2 regions of the Acidovorax sp. HDW3 genome follow, and region 1 is predicted to be linked to the other one. Evidence: predicted binding sites of a transcription regulator. Region 1 holds the regulator's gene; the other holds the start of a gene.
What was found. Region 1 encodes HrcA, which represses chaperone genes, less so after heat shock. Its sites were predicted from a motif close to TTAGCACTCNNNNNNNNNGAGTGCTAA; they were not measured.
Positions count from the first base shown of each region.

Region 2: a site for HrcA is predicted at 3,889-3,915, ahead of groES (co-chaperone GroES). Genes of this name have one in related genera too.

Region 1 is NZ_CP049885.1:461,984-476,279, reverse strand. It holds gene G7045_RS02130 (cysteine peptidase family C39 domain-containing protein) at 1-63, opposite strand, end outside; gene G7045_RS02125 (helix-turn-helix domain-containing protein) at 394-597, shown strand; gene G7045_RS02120 (hypothetical protein) at 608-1,729, opposite strand; gene hrcA (heat-inducible transcriptional repressor HrcA) at 2,387-3,391, opposite strand; gene G7045_RS02110 (NAD kinase) at 3,420-4,316, shown strand; gene recN (DNA repair protein RecN) at 4,319-5,980, shown strand; gene rapZ (RNase adapter RapZ) at 5,970-6,833, shown strand; gene mutY (A/G-specific adenine glycosylase) at 6,900-7,925, opposite strand; gene G7045_RS02090 (dynamin family protein) at 7,925-9,865, opposite strand; gene mutM (bifunctional DNA-formamidopyrimidine glycosylase/DNA-(apurinic or apyrimidinic site) lyase) at 9,957-10,772, opposite strand; gene G7045_RS02080 (tetratricopeptide repeat protein) at 10,820-12,589, shown strand; gene G7045_RS02075 (outer membrane lipoprotein LolB) at 12,586-13,071, shown strand; gene ispE (4-(cytidine 5'-diphospho)-2-C-methyl-D-erythritol kinase) at 13,080-13,937, shown strand; tRNA gene G7045_RS02065 (tRNA-Gln) at 13,978-14,054, shown strand; gene G7045_RS02060 (ribose-phosphate pyrophosphokinase) at 14,097-14,296, shown strand, end outside.
Region 2 is NZ_CP049885.1:356,198-370,493, forward strand. It holds gene G7045_RS01560 (beta-ketoacyl-ACP synthase III) at 1-162, shown strand, start outside; gene pgi (glucose-6-phosphate isomerase) at 162-1,721, shown strand; gene groL (chaperonin GroEL) at 1,786-3,435, opposite strand; gene groES (co-chaperone GroES) at 3,521-3,811, opposite strand; gene G7045_RS01580 (bifunctional nicotinamide-nucleotide adenylyltransferase/Nudix hydroxylase) at 3,961-4,986, opposite strand; gene metK (methionine adenosyltransferase) at 5,049-6,230, opposite strand; gene G7045_RS01590 (lysophospholipid acyltransferase family protein) at 6,364-7,200, shown strand; gene G7045_RS01595 (lysophospholipid acyltransferase family protein) at 7,197-8,063, shown strand; gene yihA (ribosome biogenesis GTP-binding protein YihA/YsxC) at 8,308-8,982, opposite strand; gene G7045_RS01605 (cytochrome c) at 9,132-9,755, shown strand; gene G7045_RS01610 (cytochrome c biogenesis protein ResB) at 9,889-12,021, shown strand; gene ccsB (c-type cytochrome biogenesis protein CcsB) at 12,018-13,352, shown strand; gene lysA (diaminopimelate decarboxylase) at 13,457-14,296, opposite strand, start outside.

The sequences.
Region 1 (14,296 bases):
CATGGCAACGCAGGCCAGGCCGCAATCCGTGAGAGTTTCTTGGGTGATGAGTTTGATGGACATGACGATGGTTCTCCAAGTGCAATACCTCCTCCCCCGCCCGATAGCGCATGCGGCAGCGCACCACTGCAGTGGCGTCGGGGAAAGAAGTGTGGGGGTGGGGAAGCGGCGAAGCCGCAGTGAAACGCGGCGGCTGCACATGGTGTCGATGCCACCCAGCAAGCCGCGCCATGGCAGCGTATCAGGCGCTCAACGGGCCTGGCAACCACTGAATAACTTCGCCAGACAACAGGCGAAGAAACCGCAGATTCGCTCTTTTTGAAATTTCACAAAAAGAGTGCTTTGAGAGGTTCGCTGCCTACAGTCCGGTTCATGAAAAACAACGGAGCCCCCATGACACCCGCCCGAGCACACAAGGAACTACTGGACGAGGCCGAAGCCGCCGCGTACCTGGGCCTGACGAATCCAAAGACGCTGGCCGTCTGGCGCTGCACCAAGCGTTACGACCTGCCCTACGTGAAGTACGGGCGTCTGGTGCGCTACCGCCGCCAGGACTTGGAGCACTTCATCGAATCGCACCTGGTGCCGATGCGCTGAACCACCACCCTCAACCGGAGGCGAACGACAGCGCCGCCACCTGCCGATACGCCTCGGCGCTGCGCTCGATGTATTTCTCGCCGCGTGCCTGCCACTTGGGCACCATGGCAGGCCTGAGCGCCTGCTCCAGTGCATCCCACAGCGTCACGGCCTTGGTCCGCCGCTGGTGCTTGGTGGCCAGCGTGTCCACCAAGGTCTTGCCAGCGGCACCTTGCAGGATGGCCGCGTAGTCGCTGCGGAACCGCCCGATGATCTCTGCCCGTGCAAGACGTGGGTGCGCCGTCCCTTGCTCCTGGCGCGCCACTTGCCACGCATCCCACACGCGCAGCCACAGCGGATGCAGTTCCAATTGCTTGAGCAACACGCCCGCCGTGCATCCCAGCGACTCCATCGTCAGCGGATCGCGCAGCGGCCGCCACGCCCCTTTGGTTCCGCTGACAGGGATCGAAGAAGCAGGAGCGACAGCGATGGCCTGCCTCCTGCACTCCTCCAATACCTGCTTGGCCGCCCTCAACTGGGGCTCCACCGGCACATCCAGCCTGAACGCGAGCAGCACCTCATTGGCCCCAACATTCACCACCGGATGGCTTTTGCGCCCGGCTGAACGCGTCACGCCTTGCGCCACGCGCTGCGCGGGGGACGTGAACAAGCTGGCGGCGCTCCACCGCGCATCCCAAGCCTTGCGCCAGGCTGGCAGCTTTTCCAGCCCCCAGTACTCACGCACCCACATATTGCGGTTGACGACGTGCCAGCCGCCTTCGGGCTTGTCGTAGACATAGGCCTTGAGCGTGCGCTGGCGCGGGGAGGCAGGCGGGTTGCACACATGACCCAAAACGGAGATGCGCTCCCAGTCCTGGACTTGGCCCAGGTGCCGGCCCGTCAGGTAGCTGTGGCGGCCATACAGGAAATGGTGTGGGATGCCCAGCGCCTGGAGTTCCTTCAGGTGCAGGCGGTACAGCGGCATGCGGCGCAGGATCTCCCACGCTAACCGCGCGTGATCTTGCGGGGTGTAGTCGTCGAGTGGCTTGATGGGCGCGTAATGCGTGGCGTCCGTCCAGTCGGCGACGGGCTCGTAGAGGTCGGGTTGCGCCTCAAAGCTCAGCACCGTGGACAAGGGAATTGGCGTCGCCATGCGCCGATGGTGGATGAATGGTAGGCCGTGCTGGGCTCGAACCAGCGACCAAAGGATTCAAGTTTGCGTGGGTTTCCCCACTCCTTGGACTATCTCACCGCCCACAGCCGAACTGTTGGGGCGCCGGGCGCTCACGGGACGCTTATCGGATGGGCTCCTCACGTCCTAGTCTCTGCACCTTCCCGCCTACCGGTCTTGCGACCTGCCTTTCGGCGGGCTTGGCTCAAGGTTGCCATGGCTTGCGCTGTAGGGTTCCTTGAATTCACCCGGTTTTCCAATGGGGCTCTCGCCCCATGGTCACCATTTTTGATGAGTCCTCTGCTCTAACCAACTGAGCTAACGGCCCATTCATACCAAAACCATCATTGTGCCTGCTCGGCATGCGTCCTCCGCACGCCAACCAAGCCTCTTTTATCTCCAGTAGCAAGATCGTAGCAAGTACCCTGGCGCACCACCTTTCGGTAGCAATCACAAGAAGTGGTCACTTCGCTGCGAACGCTTGCCACACAACGTTGGAAGCACGCCACTCAATCCACGAATCATCAGCGTTAACGTCGTTGCTGGATTGATTATGAGTCCTCTGCTCTAACCAACTGAGCTAACGCCCCTCACCCTTGCGGGCACCAAAGCCGGCTATTGTAGGGCTTGAGGCCACCTTCAGCGGCGATGGCTCAAGGCGTTGGTAACGAGCTTGGAGGTGATGTCCACGATTTCGATCATGCGATCGTATGCCATGCGCGTTGGGCCGATGACGCCCAGGGTGCCGACGATCTGGCCATCGACCTCATAGGGCGCACTCACCACCGACAAGTCCTCGAACGGCACGACCTGGCTCTCGCCACCGATGAAGATGCGCACGCCCTCGGCCTGGCTGGAGATGTCGAGCAGGCGCAGGATTTGCGTTTTTTGCTCGAACAGATCAAACGCACGGCGCAGGTTGTGCATGTCGCCCGAAAAATCACTCACCGCCAGCAGATTGCGCTCACCGGCGATGACAACCTTATCTTGCGCCTGCGACAGGGCTTCGGAGCTGACGTTGACGGCGGCCTGCATCAAGGTGGCGACCTCGCCGCGCAGGCGTTCGACCTCGGTTTTGAGGCGCTCGCGCACCTGCTCCATGGCCAAGCCAGCGTAATGTGTGTTGAGAAAATTGGCCGCCTCCACCAGCTGCGTCGGGGTGTAATCGACATCGGTGAAGATGACGCGGTTTTGCACATCGCCCTCAGGCGAGACGATGATGACCAGCAAGCGGCGCTCGGACAGGCGCAAAAATTCGATCTGCCGGAACACCGAAGTACGCCGGGGCGCCATCACCACACCCACGAATTGCGACAGATTCGACAGCAGGCTGGCGGCATTGGCAATCACCTTCTGCGGCTGCTCGGCCACCAGTTCGGGCGGGGCCAGTTGGTGGCGCTGCACGGTCAGCATGGTGTCCACAAACAGGCGGTAGCCGCGCGCCGTGGGAATGCGGCCGGCGGAGGTGTGGGGGCTGGCGATCAGGCCCAGTTCCTCCAGGTCGGCCATCACGTTGCGGATGGTGGCGGGCGAGAGTTCAAGCCCCGAGGCTTTGGAAAGAGTGCGCGAGCCGACGGGTTGCCCATCGGCGATGTAACGTTCTACAAGCGCTTTGAGCAACAACTTGGCGCGATCATCGAGCATCCTTTGATTTTAATGATGTAATTTCAGCATGACGTCCCGCTTCCACCACGTGGCCCTGATTGGCAAGTACCAAAACGCAGTGTCTGGCACCACGGTCTGCAGCTCGCGCGAGATCATCCAGGACATTGCCCAGTTCCTGGAGCGCCAGGGCTGCGAAGTGTCGCTGGAGGCCGAAACTGCCGCCAACACGGGCCTGACGCACTACAACGCCCTGAATGCCGACGCCATCGGCGCGCAATGCGATCTGGGGCTGGTCGTCGGCGGCGACGGCACCATGCTCGGTATTGGCCGGCGCCTGGCGCGTTACGGCACGCCGCTGATCGGCATCAACCAGGGGCGCCTGGGCTTTGTCACCGACATTCCACTGGGTGACTACCAAAGCACCCTCACCCCCATGCTGCGCGGGCAGTACGAAGAAGACACCCGCCCGCTGATGCAGGCGCAGGTACTGCGCGACGGCGAATGCGTGTTCGAGGCGCTGGCGATGAACGACGTCGTGGTCGCACGCGGCGCAACGGCGGCGATGGTGGAGCTGCGCGTGGAGGTCGATGGCCACTTCGTTGCCAACCAGCGCGCCGACGGCCTGATCGTCTCCTCGCCCACCGGCTCGACGGCCTACGCGCTCTCTGCTGGCGGGCCCATGCTGCACCCGTCGGTGGGCGGCTGGGTGCTGGTGCCGATTGCGCCGCACACCCTCTCCAACCGCCCCATCGTGCTGCCCGACAGCACCGAAATCGCCATCGAACTCGTCGGCGGGCGCGACATCAGCGCCAATTTCGACATGCAGTCGCTCACCTCGCTGCTGCACGGCGACCGGATTTTGGTGCGCCGCTCGGCGCATTGCGTGCGGTTTCTGCACCCGCAGGGCTGGAACTACTTTGCCACCTTGCGTAAAAAACTGCGTTGGAACGAAGGAGGCTCCTGACCATGGCTCTGCGGCGCATTGCCCTGCGCGATTTCGTCATCGTGCCGACGCTCGACATCGAGCTGCAATCGGGCTTTACCGCCCTCACAGGCGAAACCGGCGCAGGCAAATCCATTCTGATCGACGCCCTGCAACTGGCGCTGGGCGCGCGCGCCGACACCGCCGTGGTGCGCGAGGGCGCACGCCAGGCCGATATTTGCGCTGAATTCGACGTTCCCCCAACCCTCATCGCCTGGCTGGACGATGGCGGTTTTGAAGCCGGCCCGGCCCTGCTGCTGCGCCGCGTCATCGACCTGCAAGGCAAAAGCCGCGCCTGGATCAACGGCAGCCCCGCCACCGCTACCCAGCTGCGCCACCTGGGCGAGCAGCTGCTCGACATCCATGGCCAGCACGCCTGGCAAAGCCTGACGCGACCCGACGCCGTGCGCGACCTGCTCGATGCCTACGCCGGCCTGTCCAGCGCGCCCCTGGCCCCCCTGTGGACGGCCTGGCGCGCAGCGCAGCAGGCGCAGCAGCAAGCGCAGCAGCAGCAAGAGAGCCTGCTGCGCGAGCGCGAACGCCTGCAGTGGCAAATTGGCGAGCTCGACAAACTCAGCCCCAGCGCGCAGGAATGGGAAACGCTCAACACCGAGCACAACCGCCTGACGCACGCCCAATCCCTGCTCGACACCGCCAGCAGCGCCCTGGCGCTGCTCGAACACGAGGACAGCGGCGCGCACAGCCCACTGAGCCGGGCCCAGCACCAACTGGCGCAGCAGGCGCACCTCGACCCGGCCCTGACCGCCATGGCCGAGGTGCTGGCTGCCAGCCTGGCGCAGCTCGACGATACCTGCCACTCGCTGCACGCTTATCTGCGCCGCACCGAACTCGATCCACAGCGCCTGGCCACGCTCGACGCCCGGCTGGCGCAGTGGTTGGCGCTGGCGCGGCGCTACAAACGCCAGCCGCAAGACCTGCCGGCGCTGCTCGCCAGCTGGCGCCAGGAGCTGGCGCAGCTCGACGCTGCTGCCGACCTGGCGCAGCTGCAGGCCACGGAGCAAGCCTGCGCCCAGGCTTACCAGACGGCGGCACTACAACTATCGAAGCAACGCACGCAAGCTGCGCCTCGTTTATCACGCGCCATCACCGAGGCCATGCAAGGCTTGGGGATGGCTGGGGGGCAATTCCAGGTGCAGCTCGCGCCTGCCGCCACCCCCGGCCTGCAGGGGCTCGATGCGGTGGAATTCCTCGTCGCCGGCCACCCCGGCGCCAGCCCCCGGCCCATCGCCAAGGTTGCCTCGGGCGGGGAACTCTCGCGCATTGCGCTCGCCATTGCCGTCACCACCAGCGCTTTGGGCGAGGCCGGCACCTTGATTTTTGACGAGGTCGATGCCGGCGTCGGCGGCGCCGTGGCGCACACCGTGGGCCGGCTCATGCAGCGCCTGGGGCGTGACCGCCAGGTGCTCGCCGTCACCCACCTGCCCCAGGTTGCGGCCTGCGCCGACCAGCACCTGGTCGTAGCCAAACAGCAGGGCAAGGCGGGAACGCGCAGCCGCGTCACCGCCGTGGCAGCGCAGGCGCGGGTGCATGAAATTGCGCGCATGTTGGGCGGCGCCCAGCTCTCGGACGCCACCTTGGCGCACGCCCAGGAAATGTTGACCACGGAGCTCGGCCATGCCACTTGAACTCGTCTTGCTCACCGGCCTGTCCGGCTCAGGGAAATCCGTCGCCCTCCATGCGCTCGAAGACGCGGGCTACTACTGCATCGACAATCTGCCGCCCGATTTGCTCGCCGCCTTCGTCGCCCTGGAGCACCCGCAACACGGCGGGCGCATTGCGGTTGCCATGGATGCGCGCAGCGCCACCGGCCTGCCGCAACTGCCGGCGCAGCTGGCGCAGCTGCGGGCGCAGGGCATTGTGGTGCGGCCGCTGTTTCTCGATGCCTCCACCGGCACCCTGGTGCGGCGTTTTTCCGAAACGCGCCGCCGCCACCCACTCGACCAAAGCGCCGGCCCCGTCGGGCGGCAGGCGCTGGTGCAAACCATCGAACACGAGCGCGAGCTGCTCGCCGGGCTGCGCGAGCAAGCGCATGTGATCGACACCAGCGTGCTGCGCCCCTCGCAGCTGCAAAGCACCATCAAGCAACTGCTGGCCACGCCCGAAGACCAGCTCACCCTGGTGTTCCAGTCTTTTGCCTTCAAGCGCGGCATTCCCATGGATGCCGACTACGTGTTTGACGTGCGTATGCTGCCCAACCCGCATTACGAACCCGACCTGCGCGAGCTCACCGGGCAAGATGCGCCCGTGGCCGATTTTTTACGCCTGCAACCCGAGGTGCTGCAGATGCAGCACGACGTGGCCACCTTTCTGCAGCGCTGGCTGCCAGCCCTGGTGCTCAACCACCGCAGCTACGTCACCGTTGCCATCGGCTGCACCGGCGGTCAGCACCGCTCGGTTTACCTGGCCGAGCAACTGACGGCGCAGTTCGCCGCCCAATGGACGACGCTGTGCCGCCACCGTGAGCTCGATGGGCGGTAAAAAACAAGTGTTTTTAGCCCCTAGCGCTTACCAGGCAAGCGCGAGTAGCTATTATTTTGATAGCAATTAATTCCAGGCATCGAGCAGCTTGCGCACCGGTGCAGGCAACCCCAGGGCGGCCCACTGCGCGGCGCTGCACCAGCGCCCCTCGCCCGGCGGCTGGATGCCAGCCACCAGCACTGGGTGCAGGTGCAGATCGCGGTGCGTGAGTACGTGCACAAAGGCAGGCAGGTGCTGGGCCCGGGCGTCCACCCAGGGCGCCATGTCAGCTTCATCCTCGAACACAGGCGGGCAGTACAGGCTGGCCCAAATCCCTGTTGATGGTCGGCGCTGCAACCAGAACTCGCCCTCGGCGTTGCGCGCCAGCAGCAGCCACCAGGACTGGGCCCGGCGCTGCAGCCGGCGCGTGCGCACGGGAAAACGCTCGGGCGTGCCCGCACGCAGGGCGGCGCATTGCGCCTGCAGTGGGCAGGCATTGCAGTGCGGCTGGCGCGGCAGGCACACCATCGCACCCAAATCCATCAAGCCCTGGGTGTAGCGCGGCATGGCCTGGGCCACATCATCGGTTGGCAGCAACGCCTGGGCCTGCTCCCATAGCTGGCGCTCGTTGCGCGCCTGGGCCAGATCGGCATCAAAGCCCAGCACGCGGGTGAGCACACGCCGCACGTTGGCATCGAGGATGGGCACCCGTTCAGAAAAGCAAAACGCCGCAATCGCCCCCGCCGTCGAGCGCCCAATGCCGGGCAGCTCGGCCAGCTGCGCTGCCGTGGCCGGAAAGACGCCGCCGTACTGCGCCAGCACCTGCTGCGCGCAGCGGTGCAGGTTGCGCGCACGGCTGTAGTAGCCCAGGCCGCTCCACAGCGCCAGCACCTCGTCTTGCGGTGCAGCGGCAAGCGCCGCCACATCAGGAAACCGCGCCAGAAAGCGACCGTAATAGTCGAGCACGGTCACCACCTGGGTCTGCTGCAGCATGATTTCAGACAGCCAGACGCGGTATGGATCGCGCGTTTGCTGCCACGGCAGGCTCTGGCGCCCATGCTGCACCTGCCAGCGCACCACGGGCGTGGCAATGTCCAAACGGGGCCAGAGCATCAGTGCGGTGCGCCCTGGCTGCCGGGCATGGTCAGCAGCTGCTGCGTAAAGCTGTGCAAGCGGCTTTGCAGCGCCTGCAGCTCTTGCTCGGACAGCTCGATTTCACCAATGCGCTCGTCCAGGCCATTGGCGGCACTCTGAATACGGTCAACCGCCTCGATGCGGCGTGCAAAGCTGCGCTTGCGCTCGCGCAGCTGGGCATCGAGCTGCGCCGTGGCCGACTTGCTCCACAACTCCAGGTCGTTGGCAATCGATTCGAACACCGTGCGCAGGCGCATCGACAGCGCCCGCACCAGGCGCTGCGTGAACTCGGGCTGCGACAGGCGCAGGGCATTGCCCATGCTCAGGTACTGCAGGTGGTTGGCCTCGATGCGGGAGATTTCCTGCAGAAAACTGTCAAGCCGGGGTACGGCGGGCACTTGCAAAGAGAAGCCAAACTCCGCATTGAGCTGGCGGAACGTGCCATCGAGCATGGCGTGGATTTCAGTGCCCGAAGCCTGCGCCTTATCGACAATGGCGCGCAGCCGGGCAAACGATTCTTCATAAATCTTGCGCACACCGAGCTTGAGCCCGCGCTGCTGCAGCGCATCGGTGAGCGCCTGCAGCTCGTGCTTGAGGGAGCGCGCGCCAAGCTGGCGAAACAGCTCGCGCAGCAGCTTCAGGTGCACAGCGCGCACGGCCTGGATTTTGGCGGCGCTGGCGTCAAATTCGCGCTGTTCGAGCTCGATGCGCCCGCGCATGGAATCAATCACCGACGCGTTTTTGCCACGCAGGCTGCGCAGCTCCAGCATTTGCTCATCCAAATCGCGCCGGCGTACGTTGAGCACACGCTCGGTTTCGGCGCGCAGCCCCGTCACACCCGTCGTCACGGCTGCGCGCAAGATGGCCTGGCGCTGGCCCATGATGCCCTGCGCCAGCGCATCTTCGAGCTCGGGCAGGCCACTGGTTTTGAGCAACGAGGCGTTGTGCGTCACCTTGGCCACCAAACCTTTTTGTGCCGAAATCGGCAGCACCCGGGCGCGCGGCATGGCCAGCATATCGGCCACCGTGGTGCACTGGCGTTCGAGCTGCAATTGCACCTGCGCCGTGGTGTTGAGGCTGTCCCACAGGGTGTCGATTTTGTTGAGCACGACCCAGCGCGCTTCGGCACTGCCCCCGGGGGGCACCAAATGCTCACGCCAAATCGACAAATCCGAGCGCGTCACACCCGTATCGGCCGCCAAAATAAACAGCACCGCATGGGCCTGTGGAATCAGGCTGACCGTGAGTTCGGGCTCGGCGCCAACGGCGTTGAGGCCCGGGGTGTCCAAAATGACCAGGCCCTGCTTGAGCAGCGGGTGCGGCATATTGATGAGGGCATGGCGCCACATGGGCACTTCGACCAGGCCCTCGGCATCTGGCACCGGGTTTTCTTCGGGTAACTCGTCATGCCAAAAGCCCAGCGCACGCGCTTCATCGAGGCTGACGCGGCGCACTTCAGAGACTTTTTCCAGCGCCCGCCCAATCTGATCGGCATTGTTGACGTCCAGCGCAATCTGCAACCACTGCTCGGGCCGCAGCCGCCACTCCGCCAGGCCCTGCGCTTGCAGGCGGGTTTCGATGGGCAGCAGGCGCAGGCTTGGCGGCACATCGGCTTCATAACCGAGCTCGGTCGGGCACATCGTGGTGCGCCCAGCACTCGCCGGCATGATGCGCCGGCCATAGTCGGCAAAAAACAGGGCGTTGATCAGCTCGGACTTACCGCGCGAGAACTCGGCGACGAAGGCCACCATGACCTTGTCGCTGCGCACCTGGGATTCCAGGCGCTGCAGCCGCTCCTCGACCGCCGCGTCCATCAAATCGTTGGCCGACAACCATTCCGACAGCTGCTTGAGCTGCTGCGCAAAGGCCCGCCGCCAGGCGCCATGCTGGTCAAATTGCTCGTTGAATGAAGGTCCCACTGGTGTTCCGCAAAGTAGATGTCCAGGCCAAGGGCTGGAACTGGACAAAATATAGCATCGCCGTCACGCCGCGCCTATCAAAGGCCGGCGTTCAAGGGCGCTGACAGCGGGGGCAATAAAAGCTGCTGCGCTGGCCTTGCACCAGGTTTTGTATGGGCGCGCCGCACTGCACGCAAGGCTGGCCAGCGCGGCCATACACTTTTGTTTCTGTTTGAAAATGTCCTGCATTGCCGTCAGCGCTGGCAAAGTCGCGCAAAGTTGTGCCCCCACGCTCCACAGCCCGCGTCAACACGGCCCCAATTGCCTGCTGCAGCCGCCGCACCCGCACCGGCCCCAGGACAGCAGCAGCAGTCGTGGGCCGAATGCCGGCCAAAAACAGCACTTCTGACGCATAGATATTGCCCACCCCCACCACCACCTTGCCAGCGAGCAGCACCTGCTTGATGGGCGCCCGGTGGCGCGCCAGCCCCGCTTGCAAGGCGGCCATCGTAAAGTCTGCGTTCAAAGGTTCGAGCCCCAAGCCCCCCAGCAGCTTGCGCGCCACGGGCGATTGCTCCGACGCTGTGAACACCACGGCCCCAAAGCGCCGGGGATCGTGCAGGCGCAGCAGCCCTTGATCCGTGTCGAGATCAAAGTGATCGTGCCCTCCCGGCGGCGGCAAAGCAGGCGCAAAGCGCAACCGCCCCGACATGCCCAGGTGCAGCAGCAACAGACCGCCGCTCAAATCCAACAACAGATATTTGCCACGCCGGCGCACCCCCAGCACCTGCTGCCCGAGCAGCTGCTCGGGCGCGCACCCCAGGGGCCAACGCAGCGGCTTACCCAGGCGCACGGCCGTAATGTGGGCACCGGCAATATGCGCCGCAAAACTTTGGCGGGTGACCTCAACCTCGGGCAATTCAGGCATGGCAGCGACAGTCCAAAACACAGCAAGGCTTGGATTATTATGGGTCGATGCTGCTCCACCCACGCCTGCGACCCCTGGCCTGCGCCCTGCTTGTACTCCCCCTGAGCCTTGGCGCCCAAGCCGCCAGCGCCACCAAATCCAAAGCCGTACGCGCCGACGAGGTACGCGAGGCCCGTACCGCCGAGCTGTTCTACGAAGTCCTGCTGGGCGAATTGACCGCCAGCACCGGCGAGCCCGGCACGGGCTACGCCCTGATGCTGCAAGCCGCCCGCCAAAGCGACGACAGCGCGCTCTACCGCCGCGCGATAGAAATCGCCCTGCAAGCGCGCTCGGGCGACGCCGCCCTCAACGCCGCCCAAGCCTGGCGCAGCGCCCAACCGCAATCGCGCGATGCCAACCGCTTCGTGCTGCAAATTCTGATTGCCCTCAACCGCGTGGGCGACAGCGCCGAACCACTGCGCCAGGAACTGGCCCAAACCCCGGCGCCGCAGCGCGCCGCAGCCATTGCCACCATCCCCCGGCTCTACGCCCACGTCAGCGACAAGACCCTGGCGGCCGACATCACCGCCCAGGCCCTGCAAGGCGAGCTGCAAAAACCCGCCCTGGGCGCCATTGCCTGGACCACCATAGGCCAGATGCGCCTGGCCGCCGCCGACCAAGAAGGCGCCTTGGCTGCAGCCCGCCAAGCCTTGCAGCTCGACCCCCAGGCCGACGGCCCTGTGCTGCTGGCGCTGGCGCTGAGCGAAGACGGCATGAGCGCCGCCGAACCCCTGATCGCCCAGCACTTCCAGGGAGCGAGCAGCCCCGAGGCCCGCATGGCCTATGCCCGCTCGCTGCTCGGGCGCCAGCGCTACCCAGAGGCTGCCGTGCAGCTCAAACGCCTGACGGCCGAGCAACCGAGCCTGCCCGACCCCTGGCTGCTGCTGGCCACCTTGCAGGTGCAGGACGGCCGCCTCGATGGCGCCGAAGCCTCTCTGCGCCAGTTCATGGCCCTGACAGACACCGCCACCGCCCCAGGGCAGTCGCACCAGGCAAGCCAAACGCACCAGGCCGGCCTGACGCAAGCCTTCCTGCTGCAGGCCCACATTGCCGAAAAACGCCAGCAATACCCACAAGCCCTGGCCTGGCTCGACCGCATTCCCAACCCGCAAGAGCTGCTCGGGGCGCAGCTGCGCCGCGCCTCCATCCTGGTGCACCAGGGCCAGCTGGCGCAAGCCCGTGCCCTGATCCAGGCCCTGCCCAGCGGTAGCGAACAAGACCAGCGCATGAAGCTCGCGGCCGAGGTGCAGCTGCTGCGCGAAGCCCGCCAATACCAGGCCGCTTACGAACTCCAGGGCCAGCTCGTCGCCCTGGCGCCTGACGATGGCGACCTGCTCTACGACCAGGCGATGCTGGCCGACAAAGCCGGGCAGCGCGAAACCATGGAACAGCTGCTGCGCGCCCTGATCGCCAAGCACCCCGACTATCACCACGCCTACAACGCCCTGGGCTACTCGCTGGCCGATCGTGGTGCGAACCTTCCAGAAGCCAAGGCCCTGGTGCAAAAAGCCCTGGAATACGCTCCCGGCGACCCCTTCATCACCGACAGCCTGGGCTGGGTCGAGTTCCGCCTGGGCAACACCACCGAAGCCCTGCGCCTGCTGGAACAAGCCTACCGAGCCCAGCCCGACGCCGAAATCGCCGCCCACCTGGGCGAGGTGCTCTGGCAGCTGCAGCACCCGGAACTGGCGCGCAAAACCTGGCGCGAGGGCCTCGAACTCAACCCCGACAACGAAACCCTCCAAAAAACCCTGCAGCGCCTGGGAGTGCAACCTTGAGCCCATGGTGGGCCCGCATCGGCCTGGTGCTGTGCCTGCTGTGGCTGGCCGGCTGCGCCCAGCCGCCGCCACGAGAAGCGGCAAACCCCAACACCTGGAGCGGGCGTCTGGCGCTGCAAGTGCAAGACGATGCCGCGCAGTCGTTTCATGCCAATTTTCAGCTCAGCGGCACCCCGGAACAGGGCGCGCTGCTGCTCACCACCCCATTGGGCACCAGCGTGGCGCGCCTGCGCTGGGCTGCAGGCATGGCCCGGCTGGAGCAAGGCGGGCAAGAGCGCACCTCGACCTCGCTCGACGCCTTGCTGCACGAACTCACCGGCAGCAGCCTGCCAATTGCCGCCTTGTTCGACTGGCTCCAAGGCCAGGCCACACCCACTGCTGGCTGGCAGGTGGACATGAGCGCCGCCGCCCAAGGCCGCATCACTGCGCAGCGCTGGCAGCCTCTGCCGCAGACCACCTTGCGCATCGTTCTCACCCCCTGATTTTTTTCATGCAAGCGCTCTACGACCTGCCAGCTCCGGCCAAGCTGAACCTGTTTTTGCACATCACCGGCCGGCGCGCCGACGGCTACCACCTGATGCAGTCGGTGTTCATGCTCATCGACTGGTGCGACAGCCTGCACATCGCATTGCGCCAGGACGGCGCCATTTCCCGCGAAGACCTGGCGGACGGCCCGCCCCTGCCAGCGCAAGACCTGATCGTGCGCGCCGCCCAGGCACTGCAAGCAGCCACCGGCTGCCGCCTGGGCGCGCACATTGGCGTGCACAAACGCATTCCGGCGCAAGCGGGCATGGGCGGGGGCTCATCGGACGCCGCCACCACCTTGCTCGCACTCAACCGGCTGTGGAATTTGCGCCTGACGCGGCGCCAGCTGCAAACCATTGGGCTGCAGCTGGGCGCCGACGTACCGTTTTTTTTGTGTGGCCGCAACGCCTGGGTGGAGGGAATTGGTGACATAATTGCGCCTCTTGAGATTGCATACCAGCCACCGCCTGCGCGTTTTCTGGTTGTCAAACCCGCTGCCGGGCTGGAGACGAAAACAATTTTTTCGCACCCAACTCTTGAACGCGATTCAGACAGTGCTACAATCTCAGGCTTTGCTGCAAATCACTTCGGCTTTGGTCGAAACAACTTGCAGCCTGTAGCACAAACTCTGTGTGCCGAGGTTAATGAAGCCCTTGCATGGCTCAAAACCAAAGGCTTGCAAGGGCGCATGACGGGCTCAGGAAGTGCAGTGTTTGCACCAATGTTGCATACAGTTGATTTAAATGACGCAAACTCAGCGTGGAAAATCAAAGTATGCAATAATCTAGAGCTTCATCCATTGGCTGGATGGGCCTTAGATTGAAAGTTATCGGTGGGTTGTCGCCAAGACAATCAACCAGTGTAGGGGAGTCGCCAAGTTGGTAAAGGCACCGGATTTTGATTCCGGCATGCGAGGGTTCGAGTCCTTCCTCCCCTGCCAAATACTTTTGCTTTCACGCAACATCTAACGGCTGAGACGGTCATGCAAGCCAACCAACCCGATTTTCTCGTTTTTACCGGCAACGCCAATCCTGGCCTGGCCGGCGAAATTGCTTCCCAACTGGGAACCACCCTGGGCGCCGCTGACGTTGGCCGCTTCTCCGACGGTGAAGTCACCATCGAGATCAAGCAAAACGTGCGTACCCGTGACGTCTTCGTCGTGCAATCGACCTGCGCACCGAC
Region 2 (14,296 bases), 110 kb from region 1:
CGCGCGCCGCTGATCCTCGACGAGTTCGCCAACACCGCCTCGGCCGGCTCCATCATTGCCTTTCACAAGCACCGCGCCGATCTGCAGGCGGGCGATGCCGGCGTCATCTGCTCCTTTGGCGCCGGTTACTCCGTTGGCAGCGTAGTCGTGCGCAAGCGCTGATGGCGGCGCCCTTCCTGCGCTGCGACCAGAGCGCTGCCTGGCCCCAGCTGCAGGCGCACGCCCAGCAGCTGCAAGACCTGGACATGCGCCGCGCCTTCGCCCAGGACGGCGGGCGCTTTGCCCACTTCAGCCAGCAGGCGCCGGGGGTGTTTGCCGACCTGTCAAAAAATCTCTGGCAGCCGCAGACCGAGGCCCTGCTGCTGGCCATGGCGGCCGAGTGCGGCCTGGCGGCGCAGCGCGACGCCATGTTTGCCGGCGAGGCCATCAACCGCACCGAGGATCGCGCCGTGCTGCACACCCTGCTGCGCCGCCCGCGTGGCCTGGCGCTGGCGGGAGACCAGCCCTGGCTGGCGCAGGCGCTGCACGAAGTGCACGCCACGCTCGACGCCATGCTCGCCTTTGCCGAGCAGGTGCGCGCCGACGCGGCCATCACCGACATCGTCAACATCGGCATCGGCGGCTCGGACCTGGGGCCGCAGATGGTGGTGCGCGCGCTCGACGCCTACACCCAGCCCGGCCAGCGCCTGCACTTCGTCTCCAACATCGACGGCCACGAGCTGCAATCCGTGCTGCGCCGGCTGCGGCCCGAGAACACCTTGTTCCTGGTCGCCTCCAAGACCTTCACCACGCTGGAGACCATGACCAACGCGCGCTCCGCGCTGGCCTGGTTCCAGGCCCAGGGCGGGCAGGACGTGGCGCGGCATTTTGCCGCCCTCACCGCCTGCCCGGAGAAGGCGGCGGCCTGGGGCATTCGCACCACCTTTGGCTTCTGGGATTGGGTGGGCGGGCGCTATTCGCTGTGGTCGGCCATTGGCCTGCCGATTGCCATTGCCATTGGCAGCGCCGGCTTTCGCCAGCTGCTGGCCGGCGCCCATGCCATGGACATGCATTTTTGCCAGGCGCCGCTGGCGGCCAACCTGCCACTGCGCCTGGCCTTGCTCGATATCTGGTACCGCAATTTTCTCGGCTTCGGCAGCCGCTGCATTGCCCCTTACCACGCGGGCCTGCAGCGCCTGCCAGCGTACTTGCAGCAGCTGGAAATGGAGAGCAACGGCAAGGGCGTGGACATGGCGGGCCAGCCCCTGCCCATGGCCACGGCCCCCATTCTCTGGGGCGAGCCCGGCTGCAACGGCCAGCACGCCTTTTTCCAGATGCTGCACCAGGGGCGCGACCGCTTGCCGCTGGAAATCATTGCCGTGCACCAGGCGGCGCACGCCCTGCCCGGCCACCACCGGCTGCTGCTGGCGAACGCCCTGGCGCAGGCGCAGGCACTGCTCGTGGGGCGCAGCAGCGCCTGCGGCCACCGCCACTTTCCGGGCAACCGCCCGAGCAGCTTCTTCGTCCTCGATGCGCTCACGCCCGAGACCCTGGGCGCCTACCTGGCGCTGCAGGAGCACCGCGTGTTCTGCAGCGGCGCGCTCTGGGGCATCAACAGCTTTGACCAGTGGGGCGTGGAGCTGGGCAAGCAGCTGGCGCTGGAGCTGGTGGCGGGCCTGGAGGGCGGCGCCCTCGATGGGCTCGATGCCTCCACCGCCGGGCTGATTGCGCATCTGATTTAAAAAACAGGCGCAAAAAAAGGGCCGCAGCTGCGGCCCTTTTGTTTTTGGCGCAAGGCCGGGCTGATTACATGCCCATGCCGCCCATACCACCCATGCCGCCCATGTCGGGCATGGCCGGGGCTGCAGCGTCGTCCTTGGGCGCTTCGGCGACCATGCACTCGGTCGTCAGCAGCAGCGAAGCCACGGAAGCGGCGTTCTGCAGCGCGGTGCGGGTGACCTTGGTCGGGTCCAGAATGCCCATCTCCAGCATGTCGCCGTAGGTGTCGTTGGCAGCGTTGAAGCCGTAGTTGCCCTTGCCGTTCAGCACTTCGTTGACCACCACCGAGGCTTCGCCACCGGCGTTGTTCACGATCTCGCGCAGCGGCGCTTCGATGGCCTTGAGGATCAGCTTGATGCCGGCGTCCTGGTCGGCGTTGTCACCCTTGACGGTGCTGCCCACGGCCTGCTTGGCGCGCAGCAGGGCCACGCCACCACCGGCGACGATGCCTTCTTCCACGGCAGCGCGGGTGGCGTGCAGGGCGTCTTCGACGCGGGCCTTCTTTTCCTTCATCTCGACTTCGGTGGCAGCGCCGACCTTGATCACGGCCACGCCGCCAGCGAGCTTGGCCACGCGCTCTTGCAGCTTCTCGCGGTCGTAGTCGCTGGTGGCTTCTTCGATCTGGATGCGCACTTGCTTGACGCGTGCTTCGATGTCGGCTGCGGCGCCCGCACCGTCGATGATGGTGGTGTTTTCCTTGCCGATTTCGACGCGCTTGGCCTGGCCCAGGTCGGCCAGGGAGACTTTCTCCAGGCTCATGCCGACTTCTTCAGCGATGACCTTGCCGCCCGTCAGGATGGCGATGTCTTCGAGCATGGCCTTGCGGCGGTCGCCAAAGCCGGGGGCCTTGACGGCGACAACCTTCAGGATGCCGCGAATGGTGTTGACCACCAGCGTGGCCAGGGCTTCGCCTTCGACGTCTTCAGCAATGATGAGCAGCGGACGGCCAGCCTTGGCCACAGCTTCGAGCGTGGGCAGCAGGTCGCGGATGTTGCTGATCTTCTTGTCGAACAGCAGCACGAAGGGGTTGTCCAGCAGGGCAACTTGCTTCTCGGGGTTGTTGATGAAGTAGGGCGAGAGGTAGCCACGGTCGAACTGCATACCTTCGACCACGTCCAGCTCGTTGTTCAGGCTCTTGCCATCTTCGACGGTGATGACGCCTTCCTTGCCGACCTTGTCCATGGCGTTGGCGATGATTTCGCCGATGCTGGAGTCAGAGTTGGCGGAAATGGAGCCCACCTGGGCGATTTCCTTGCTGGTGGTGGTGGGCTTGGATGCCTTCTTCAGCTCCTCGACCAGGGCGGCGACGGCCTTGTCGATGCCGCGCTTGAGATCCATCGGGTTGATGCCGGCGGCGACGTACTTGCTGCCTTCGCGCACGATGGCCTGGGCCAGCACGGTGGCGGTGGTGGTGCCGTCACCAGCGTTGTCGCTGGTCTTGGAGGCCACTTCCTTCACGAGCTGCGCGCCCATGTTCTGCAGCTTGTCCTTGAGTTCGATTTCCTTGGCCACGGACACGCCGTCCTTGGTCACGGTGGGGGCGCCGAACGAGCGCTCGAGCACCACGTTGCGGCCTTTGGGGCCCAGGGTCACCTTGACCGCGTTGGCCAGGATGTTCACGCCTTCAACCATGCGAGCGCGGGCTTCGCCGCCGAAAACTACGTCTTTTGCTGCCATGTGTGGCTCCTACGAATTTGAATGAAATACGGTTCTAGCGCCCGTCAATCAAGCGCTAGCAGCTATCAATTAAATAGCGATCGGCTTATTTCTCGACGACGGCGAACAGGTCGTCTTCTTTCATGACCAGCAGCTCTTCGCCGTTCATCTTCACGGTTTGGCCGCTGTATTTGCCGAACAGCACGCGGTCGCCGACCTTGACGGTCAGGGCGCTGAGTTCGCCCTTGTCGTTGCGCTTGCCCGGGCCGACGGCCAGCACTTCACCCTGGTCGGGCTTCTCGGCGGCGTTGTCGGGGATGACGATGCCCGAGGCCGTCTTGGTTTCGTTTTCGAGGCGCTTGACGATCACGCGATCGGCGAGGGGACGAAGGTTCATGGTTTCTCCTGAAGATGTACCAAGGGGTGGACCGAACCAGCCTGCAACAGGCTGGCGAATGCATGGGAGGGGTGTTGTTAGCACTCGACCCCAACGAGTGCTAATGATAAGGGCGATTGCGGCGGTTTCAAGAGCCGGGGTTGTGCGTGTCAACCCAGGGGCAGGAACTGGCGCAGGACGTGGAAGTGGTCTTCAAAGAAGGCATCTTCGAGCGCCGCCAGGCTGGCGATGGGCTGCCACTGCGCCTGCGCCGCATCGTCGCCGCCGCGCACCGGCGGCAGGGCAGCGGCGCCAAGATCGAAGTAATGCACGTGCGTCACGGTGCGCCCGCGCTGGCTGCGCCCGGGGTGGTCAAACACCCGCACGGCCTGCAGCGCGGCCTGCATGGCCGCAGCATCGAGCGGCCAATGCGTTTCTTCCTGCAGCTCGCGCAGGCAGGACTGCCACAGCGTGTCCTGCGGCTCCAGAAAGCCCCCGGGCAGCGCCCACAGGCCCTTGCCCGGGGCGTGGGCGCGGCGAATCAGCAGCACCCGGTCCTGGCAGCGCAGCACGGCGTCCACCGTCACGAACACCGGCGGGTAGGGCGCGCCGGCCCAGCTGGCGCGGTAGGCGCGCAGCACCTGCCATTCCTCCTGCAGGGCGGCGTAGGCCGGCAGTTGGGCAAAGGCGGCCAGCCAGGCCAGGGTGCTGGCAGGCATCTGCTCGGCCAGTGGCGCCAGGGCGGCGGGGCTGTTGAAATAGGCGTCGCGGATGGCGGTGGCGTCGATGGCGCCCTGGCGCTCCATGCGGATCAGCTCCCAGCCCGGGAAGGCGCGCAGGTAGTTGCTGCTGGCATCCTTGAAATGGCCGACCAGGCCGATGCGCGCCCCGGGCGTGGTGTGTGCCGCCACCGCCTGTTGCACCGCTTGCTGCACGGCCTGGGCCCAGCGCGGCTCGTCGTAGTAGTCGCGCACGGGCAGCACGGTCAGGCGGGCCTGCTCCGCCTCGGGCAGGGCGGCGCGCAGCAGGGCGGCGCGCTCTTGCCAGGTAAAGGGGTTCTTCGGGCTGCGCGCCTGGTGCGCCGAGCCCACGACCACCACCACCTGCCGCGCCTGCGCCAGCGCCGCCTGCAGCAGTGCCAGATGGCCGTGGTGCACGGGCTGGAAGCGGCCAATGAGGACGGCGGTGTCGAGCATGTGTTTGCTATGAAAAATATAGCTGCTAGCGCTTGGTGGATAAGCGCTGGCGGCTATTTTTCTCACAGCCCCGCCGCTGTGCGCAGCGCTTGGGCTTTGTCCGTCCTCTCCCAGGTGAACTCGGGTTCCTCGCGGCCGAAGTGGCCGTAGGCGGCGGTCTTGCTGTAGATGGGGCGCAGCAGATCGAGCATCTGGATGATGCCCTTGGGGCGCAGGTCGAAGTGCTCCTGCACCAGCTTGGCGATTTCGTGGTCGGGGATCACGCCCGTGCCTTCGGTATAGACCGTCACGTTCATGGGCCGCGCCACGCCGATGGCGTAGGCCACCTGGATCTGGCACTGGCGCGCCAGACCGGCGGCGACGATGTTCTTGGCCACGTAGCGCGCGGCGTAGGCGGCGCTGCGGTCCACCTTCGTCGGGTCCTTGCCGGAAAAAGCGCCGCCGCCATGCGGGCAGGCGCCGCCGTAGGTATCGACGATGATCTTGCGCCCGGTCAGGCCGCAGTCGCCCTGCGGGCCGCCGACGACGAAGCGCCCGGTGGGGTTGATGAGGTATTGGGTGTCCGCCGTGATCCACTCCTTGGGCAGCACGGGCTTGATGATGTCTTCGATCACCGCCTCGACGAAGGCGCTCTTCATCTTGGTGCCGTCGCTCATCTCGGGGCTGTGCTGGCTCGACAGCACCACGGTGTCGATGCTGTGCGGCTTGCCATCGACGTAGCGCATGGTCACCTGGCTCTTGGCGTCCGGGCGCAGGAAGGGCAGGCGGCCATCTTTGCGCAGCTGCGCCTGGCGTTCGACCAGGCGGTGCGCGTAGTAGATGGGCGCGGGCATCAGCTCGGGCGTCTCGTCGCAGGCGTAGCCGAACATCAGGCCCTGGTCGCCGGCGCCGGTGTTGAGGTGGTCGTCGCTGGCGTGATCGACGCCCTGGGCGATGTCGTTGCTCTGCTTGTCGTAGGCCACGAGCACGGCGCAGCCTTTGTAGTCGATGCCGTACTCGGTGTTGTCGTAGCCGATGCGCTTGATGGTGTCGCGCGCCACCTGGATGTAGTCCACGTGGGCGTTGGTGGTGATTTCACCGGCGAGCACCACCAGGCCGGTGTTGCACAGCGTCTCGGCAGCGACGCGCGAGCGCGGGTCTTGCGCAAAAATTGCGTCCAGGATGGCGTCCGAGATCTGGTCGGCGACCTTGTCGGGGTGGCCTTCAGAGACGGATTCGGAGGTGAAGAGAAAGTCGTTCGCCATTTGAATAAACTCCACAGGTTGCAGCATTTTGGGCGTTGCCCTTGCTCTGGGAGCTTGGCGAACGCTTTAGCAGTTTTGTTTACCGTCGCCCTGCAAGTTGCTCATTTAACTCGGCGACCAAGCCTGTATTTTAATGCCTTTGATCTTCCGGTTTTTGTCCTTGTGGCCTTTGTGGCTGCTGCACGGCCTGGGCGCGGCCCTGGGCTGGGTGGCGTTTGTGGCCTCGGCCACGTACCGGCGCCGGTTTCTGGCCCACGCGCAGCTGGCGGGCTACGGCTTTGCGCAGGTGCGCGCCGCTGTCGGTCACGCCGGGCGCATGGTGGCCGAGCTGCCGCGCCTGTGGCTCGGGGCGCCGCTCGCTTGCGACATCGTGAATGCCGAGTGCGTCGAGCGTGCCTGGGCGGCGGGCCGGGGCATTGTGTTCCTGACGCCGCACCTGGGCTGCTTTGAACTCTCGGTGCAGGCGGCGGCGCAGCGCTGGGCGGGCGCGCATGGCGCCATCACCGTGCTCTACCGCCCGGCACGCCAGCCCTGGCTGGCCACCATCATGCGCACCGCGCGCAACCGTCCGGGGGTGCAGGCGGTGCCCACCGATCTCTCGGGCGTGCGCCAGATGCTCAAGGCCCTGCGCCGGGGCCGGGCCGTGGGCCTGCTGCCCGACCAGGTTCCGCCCGAGGGCCAGGGCCAGTGGGCGCCGTTTTTTGGCCGTCCGGCCTACACCATGACCCTGGCGGCACGCCTGGCACAGCAAACCGGTGCCAGCGTGCTGCTGGCGCGCTGCGAGCGCCGCGCCTGGGGCCGTGGCTACACCTTGATTCTGGAGGAATTGCCTGTGCCCCTGTCCGATCAGCTCGACGCTGCCGTGCTGCAGCTCAACCAGGCGATGGAGGCCACCATCGGCCAATGCCCGCAGCAGTACCTGTGGGGCTATGCGCGCTACAAGCAGCCGCGCGTGGAGGCCCAGGCATGATGGCGCGCGCCGGCATCTGGTTCATGCAGTCCCTGGCCCGGCTGCCGCTGTCGTGGCTGCGCGCCCTGGGCTGGCTGCTGGGGCAGGTTTTGTACCTGCTGGTGTGGCCGCGCCGGCGCGTGGCGCTGCGCAACCTGCAGCTGTGCTACCCCGAGGCCAGCGCCGCCCAGCGCCGCACCTGGGCACGCCAGACCTTTGTGTATTTCTGCCAGGCCTGGCTCGATCGCAGCTGGCTGTGGTCGGCGCCGCAGGCGGTGGTGGCGCAGCGCGTGCAGCTGCAAGGGGCGCTGCACGAGCTCGACGGCACGACGCCGACGATCTTGTTCGCGCCGCACTTCTACGGCATGGACGCTGGCGGCCTGGCGCTGCCGCTGCACACGGCACGGGCCTTCACCTCGATTTTTTCCACCCATCCCAATCCCGCGATCGACGCCTGGTTCATGGCCGGGCGCCAGCGCTTTGGCGAGGTGCGGATGCTCAACCGCGCCGACGGCGTCAAGCCCATCATCGCCAACCTGCGCCAAGGGGGGCTGCTGTACCTGCTGCCGGACATGGACTTTGGCGCCAAGGAGTCGATCTTCGTGCCGTATTTTGGCCAGCAGGCGGCCACCGTGCCCTCGCTCTCGCGCTTTGCACGCCTGGGCCGCGCCAAGGTGCTGGGCATGTACACGCGCATGACGCCCACCGGCTACGTGGCCGAGATCACCCCGGCCTGGGACAACTTCCCGACCGAGGACGTGGTGGCCGACACCACGCGCATGAACCGCGAGTTGCAAGCGGCCATCGCCACCATGCCGGGCCAGTACTACTGGGTGCACAAGCGCTTCAAGACCCGGCCTGAGGGGCAGTCGTCGGTGTATTGAGGGTGTTTTATGGCGCTAGGAGCCTGTCGGACTTGGAGCGTCGAAAGCGAAAATCGGCCCCAGCGAGACCAGTTTTTGCCGGATTGGCAGCCCAATAGCCGAGCTATTGGGCAAAAAGACGGTGTTCTCGAAGAGCGGCGAAGCCAAAAATGGGCCGCTGCGGTCGATTTGCAGCCGACGATTTCCAAGTCCGACAGGCTCCTAACGCTTGTCTATCAAGCGCTAACAGCTATCATTTTTATAGCTATTCTGGGCTATCTGCAGTGGGCGTAGGCGCAATGTCCTGCGCCTCGGGGGCCTGGGCGGCCTCGGCCTGCGGCGGGTGCGCCCATTGCCACAGCAGCTGCGCCACGTCCTCCACGCCCTGTTTCTTGAGTGCCGAGAACAGGCGCACCTCGCCGCCGCCGGCGTTCAGACGCGTAATCGACAGCACCTTGGCCTGCTCGGCGCGCGTCAGTTTGTCGGCCTTGGTCAGCAGCACCAAAAACTTCAGCCCCGCTTCGACGCGCGGGCGCACCACTTCGAGCAGCGCCTCGTCGAGCTCGGTCAGCCCCAGGCGCGGATCGCACAGCAGCACGATGCCCGTAAGCCCCTTGCGGCTGACGAGGTAGTTGGCCATCACCTGCTGCCAGCGCTGCTTGTCGCTGCGCGAGACGGCGGCGTAGCCGTAGCCTGGCAGATCGGCGAGCACGGCGTCCGTCACGCCTTGCTTGCCCAGGGCAAAGAGGTTGATGTGCTGCGTGCGTCCGGGTTTTTTGGAGGCAAAAGCGAGCTGGCGCTGCTGCGTCAAGGTGTTGATGCAGGTGGACTTGCCGGCGTTGGAGCGGCCGACGAAGGCGAACTCCGGCACCTCGACGGGCGGCAGCTGGTGCAACTGCGCAGCGGTAGTGAAAAAGCGCGCCGTGTGCATCCAGCCCATGGCGGTTTTTGCGTCGGGTACGCCGAGGGGGGAAGGGGCTGCATTAGATGCAGCGCAAAGCTTGGTCATGGGAGATGGGGATGCCGTAATCCCTCATTGTAGAATTGCGCGGATTTTCCCTGACATGACATAACCAGACTGCCCTCGATATGAAGTTGCTCGCCTCCTTGCTGACAGCTGCCGCTCTGGTGGCCCCTGCGCTCTCCGCTTTTGCTGCCGACCAGGCCCCGGCCAAGCCCGACCTGACCAAAGGGGAGGCCAGCTACGCTGCCGTGTGCGCCGCCTGCCACGGTGCCGATGGCAATTCCGCCATCCCAACCCAGCCCAGCCTGGCGCAGCAGCACCCTGAATACCTGGCCAAGCAGCTGCAGGAATTCAAGTCCGGCAAGCGCGCCGACGCCATCATGGCCGGCATGGCTGCGATTCTCACCGACGAGGACGTGAAGAACGTCTCCGCCTGGCTCGCCACGCAGCAGGCCAAGCCCGGCGCGGCGCAAGACAAGGAACTCGTCGGCCTGGGCGAGCGCATCTATCGCGGTGGCCTGCAAGATCGCCACATTGCCGCCTGCGCCGGCTGCCACAGCCCCAACGGTGCTGGCATTCCGGCCCAGTACCCGCGTCTGTCGGGTCAGCACGCTGAATACACCGTCGTCCAGCTCAACGCCTTCCGCGACGGCAAGCGTGCCAACAGCCCGCAAATGACCGGCGTCGCCGCCAAGATGACGGACCGCGAGATCAAGGCCGTGTCGGACTACATTGCCGGGTTGCGCTGATAGTTATTGATTCGCGTCAAAATCCGGGCGCCACTTTGGCATAGCCCCCGGAACCTTTCGCCCACGAGCAATCCCAACAAAGGCGGGCCCATCGCAGACGATGGTTCCGCCTTTTGTATTTTTGGCGCCCTTCATGACGGACTCCACCCACGGCCTTCGTATTCATTCCCGCTCCCAGGTGCTGCGCGCTGCGGTGGAGTTGCTGTCGTCGATGCGCTTTGCCATCGCCTTGTTGACGGTGATCTGCATTGCGTCGGTCATTGGTACCGTGCTCAAGCAGCAAGAGCCCCTGGTCAACTATGTCAACCAGTTTGGACCGTTCTGGGCCGAGCTGTTTCTGGCGCTCAAGCTCAACGCGGTGTACAGCGCCTGGTGGTTCTTGCTGATTCTGGCTTTTCTCGTCGTCAGCACCTCGCTGTGCGTGGCGCGCCACACGCCCAAGTACCTGGCCGATCTGCGCAATTACAAAGAAAACATCCGGGTGCAGAACCTGCAAGCCTTCCACCACAAGGCGCAGGCGGATGTGGCCGATGCCACCAGCGAGGTGGCAGCGCAGCGCATTGGCCAGCTGCTGGTCAGCGGCGGCTGGAAGGTGCGCCTGCAGCAGCGCAGCACGCCCCAGGGCGAAGGCTGGATGGTGGCCGCCAAAACCGGGGGGCTGCACAAGATTGGCTACATCGCCGCGCACAGCGCCATCGTGCTCATTTGCCTGGGCGGCCTGCTCGATGGCGACCTGATCGTGCGCGCGCAGATGTGGCTGGGCGGCAAGACGCCGTTCACCGGCAGCGGCACGGTGTCGCAGGTCGGGCCCGAGCATTTCCTGTCGGAGCGCAACCCCACGTTCCGGGGCAACCTGGTGGTGTCCGAGGGCGGGCAGTCGAGTACGGCGGTGCTCACGCAGTCCGACGGCATCTTGCTGCAGGAGCTGCCCTTTAGCGTCGAGCTGAAAAAATTCATCGTCGAGCATTACGACACCGGAATGCCCAAGCTCTTTGCCAGCGAGGTCGTGATCCACGACAAGGCCACAGGCGAGAAGGTCGAGCAGCGCATCGAGGTCAACCACCCCGGCCACTACAAGGGCGTGGAGATTTACCAGTCGAGCTTTGACGACGGCGGCTCGCACCTCAAACTGCGCGCCGTGCCCATGGCGGCGGGCGTGCAGCCGTTCGCGGTGCAGGGCCAGGTTGGTGGCCAAACGGCCATTACGGACCCGGTCAGCGGCGAGAAACTCACACTTGAATTTACCGGCCTGCGCACCATCAACGTCGAGAACATGGAAGACGAGGCCTCTGGTGCCGATGTGCGCAAGGTTGATCTGCGCAGCGCCATCGAGGAACGCCTGGGTGCAGGCCACAAGACGGCGACGAAAAAAGACCTGCGCAACGTCGGCCCGAGCGTGAGCTACAAGCTGCGCGACGGCGCCGGCCAGGCGCGCGAGTACAACAACTACCAGCTGCCGGTCGATCTGGGCGAGGGCGTGCCCCTGTACCTGCTGGGCGTGCGCGAGAGCCCGAGCCAGCCCATGCGCTACCTGCGCATTCCTGCCGATGAGCAGGGCAACCTCGACGGCTTCCTGCGTCTGCGCGCGGCCCTGAACGACCCGGCCATGCGCGAGCGCGCCGTGCAGGCTTACGTGGCCGAGGCCGTCGATCCGGCGCGCAAGGAGCTGCGCGCGCAGCTGGCCGTGTCGGCGCAGCGCGCGCTGGGGCTGTACGCCGGCACGCGCGGCGAAGATGGCCAATGGCATGGTGGTCTCAAGGCCATCTCCGACTTCATGGAGGCGGGCGTGCCCGAGGCCGAGCGCGAGCGTGCGGGCGAGGTCTTTATCCGCATCCTCAACGGCGCCCTGTTCGAGCTGGCGCAGCTCAGCCGCACCCAGGCCGGCCTGGCGCCCATGCAGCCGAGTGCCCACACCCAAGCCTTCATGACGCAGGCCGTGTTCGCCCTGAGCGACGCGCAGATTTACCCCGCCCCCATCGCCTTTGCGCTGGAGGACTTCCAGCAGGTGCAGGCCAGCGTCTTCCAGGTGGCGCGGGCGCCGGGCAAGAACGTGGTCTATCTGGGCTGCGCCTTCCTCATCCTGGGCGTGTTCGCCATGCTCTACATCCGTGACCGGCGCATCTGGGTCTGGCTGGCACCGCAGGACGGGCGCGTGCACGCCACCATGGCGCTGTCGAGCAACCGCAAAACCCTCGACGGCGACCGCGACTTCGCCGACCTCAGCCGCAAACTCATTGGCGCGCAGGCGCCGGGAGCCTCCACATGAACACCGCGACCACCACGCTGACCCTGAACGAAGGGTATTTTTCCCGCCGCAACTGGTTTGACTGGCTGTTTGCCCTGCTCGTCGTCGCTGGCGGCCTGTTTGCCTTGCAGCGCTACGCTGCCTTCATGGATGGGTATGAAAAAGGCATTCTGCTGTGCACCATCCCGAGCTTGATCTGGTTGGGCTGGTTCTGGCGCCCGCTGGCAACGCTGATGCTGGCCGTGGCCGGTCTGTCGCTGCTGGCGCTGGGTCTGTACCAAGGGGCCGATGGCGGCAGCCTGGCGCGGGCCGATGCCGTGTTCGGCCTTAAATACTTCCTCTCCAGTCAATCGGCCATTTTGTGGATGAGCATGTTGTTCTTCATGAGCACGCTGTTCTACTGGATCGGCATGTTCACGCGCGGCCAGGGCGACGTCATGGCACTGGTCGGTTCGCGCCTGGCCTGGGTGGCGGTGGCGCTGGCGCTGATCGGCACCATGGTGCGCTGGTACGAAAGTTACCTCGTCGGCCCCGACGTCGGCCATATCCCGGTGAGCAATCTGTACGAAGTCTTCGTCATGTTCTGCTGGATGACGGCGCTGTTCTACCTGTACTACGAAAAGCAGTACGAGACCCGCGCCCTGGGCGCCTTCGTCATGCTGGTGGTGAGTGCGGCGGTGGGCTTTTTGCTCTGGTATTCGGTGGTGCGCGAGGCACACCAGATCCAGCCCCTGGTGCCGGCCCTCAAAAGCTGGTGGATGAAGCTGCACGTGCCGGCCAACTTCATCGGCTACGGCACGTTCGCGCTCTCGGCCATGGTGGCGTTTGCCTACCTCATCAAGCAGCAGGCGGGCGAGACGCGCTGGTACAAGCTGGCGCCGCTGTGGATTTTGGGCATGGTGCTGTGCTTCGAGCCCATCGTGTTCCGCCAAAAAGGCGTGGAAGGCGGCAGCAGCTACTGGATGGTGTACTTCGGCATCTCGGCGCTCATCGTCGGCGGCATTTTGCTCGCGCGCCAGCGCATTGCGGCCCAGCTGCCGGCGTTTGAGATCCTCGATGACCTGATGTACAAGGCGATTGCCGTTGGTTTTGCCTTCTTCACCATCGCCACCGTGCTGGGCGCGCTCTGGGCTGCCGAAGCCTGGGGCGGTTACTGGAGCTGGGACCCGAAGGAAACCTGGGCGCTGATCGTCTGGCTGAACTACGCCGCCTGGCTGCACATGCGCCTGGTCAAGGGCTTGCGCGGTACGGTCTCCGCCTGGTGGGCGCTGACCGGCCTGGTGGTCACGACCTTTGCCTTCCTCGGCGTGAACATGTTCCTCTCCGGCCTGCACAGCTACGGCACGCTGTAAACCCGTCGGATGCCCCAGCAAAAAGCCCTGCAATGCAGGGCTTTTTGCTATTTATTTAGGAGCTGCTCGCGCTTGCTGGATAAGCGTTGGCGGCTCTTTTTATGCTATGGCAGCAGGCGCTCGTGGGCAAAGGTCTGGGCGGCGCTCTCGCGCGGGCGGATCAGCGTCGTCTGCGCGCCATCGACCAGCAGCTCGGCAGCGCGCCCGCGCGTGTTGTAGTTGCTGGCCATGGAGGCGCAGTAGGCGCCGGTGGAGAGCACGGCGAGCTTGTCGCCCGGCTGCACCGCCAGGTGGCGTTCGCGCCCGAGCCAGTCGCCGCTCTCGCACACCGGGCCGACCACGTCGTACAGGCAGCGCACGCCTTCCGGGCGCGGCTGCAGCGGCACGATGGCGTGGTAGGCCTCGTACATGGCCGGACGCGGCAGGTCGTTCATGGCGGCATCGACGATGCAGAAATTTTTCTGCTCGCCCGGCTTCAAGTACAGCACCTCGGTCAGGCAGACGCCGGCGTTGCCCACCAGCGAGCGCCCGGGCTCGATCATGATCTTGCGCCCGCCGTAGCCGCGTGCGTCGAGCTGGGCCAGCAGCGCCGTCCACAGCGCGTCGGCCGCTGGCGGCTGCTCGTCGTGGTAGGTGATGCCCAGGCCACCACCAAAATCGAGGTGCTCGATGGTGATGCCGGCGGCCTCGATCGCTTGCACCAGATCGAGCACGCGCTCGATGGCGTCGCGGTACGGCGCCAGCTCGGTGATCTGCGAGCCGATGTGGCAGTCAATGCCGACCACGCGCAGCCCCGGCAGGCTGGCTGCGCGCTGGTAGGTGGCCAGGGTGCGCTCGTGCGCAATGCCAAATTTGTTGCCCTTGAGGCCGGTGGAGATGTAGGGATGGGTCTTGGCGTCCACGTTCGGGTTCACGCGGATGCTCACCGGCGCGCGCAGGCCCAG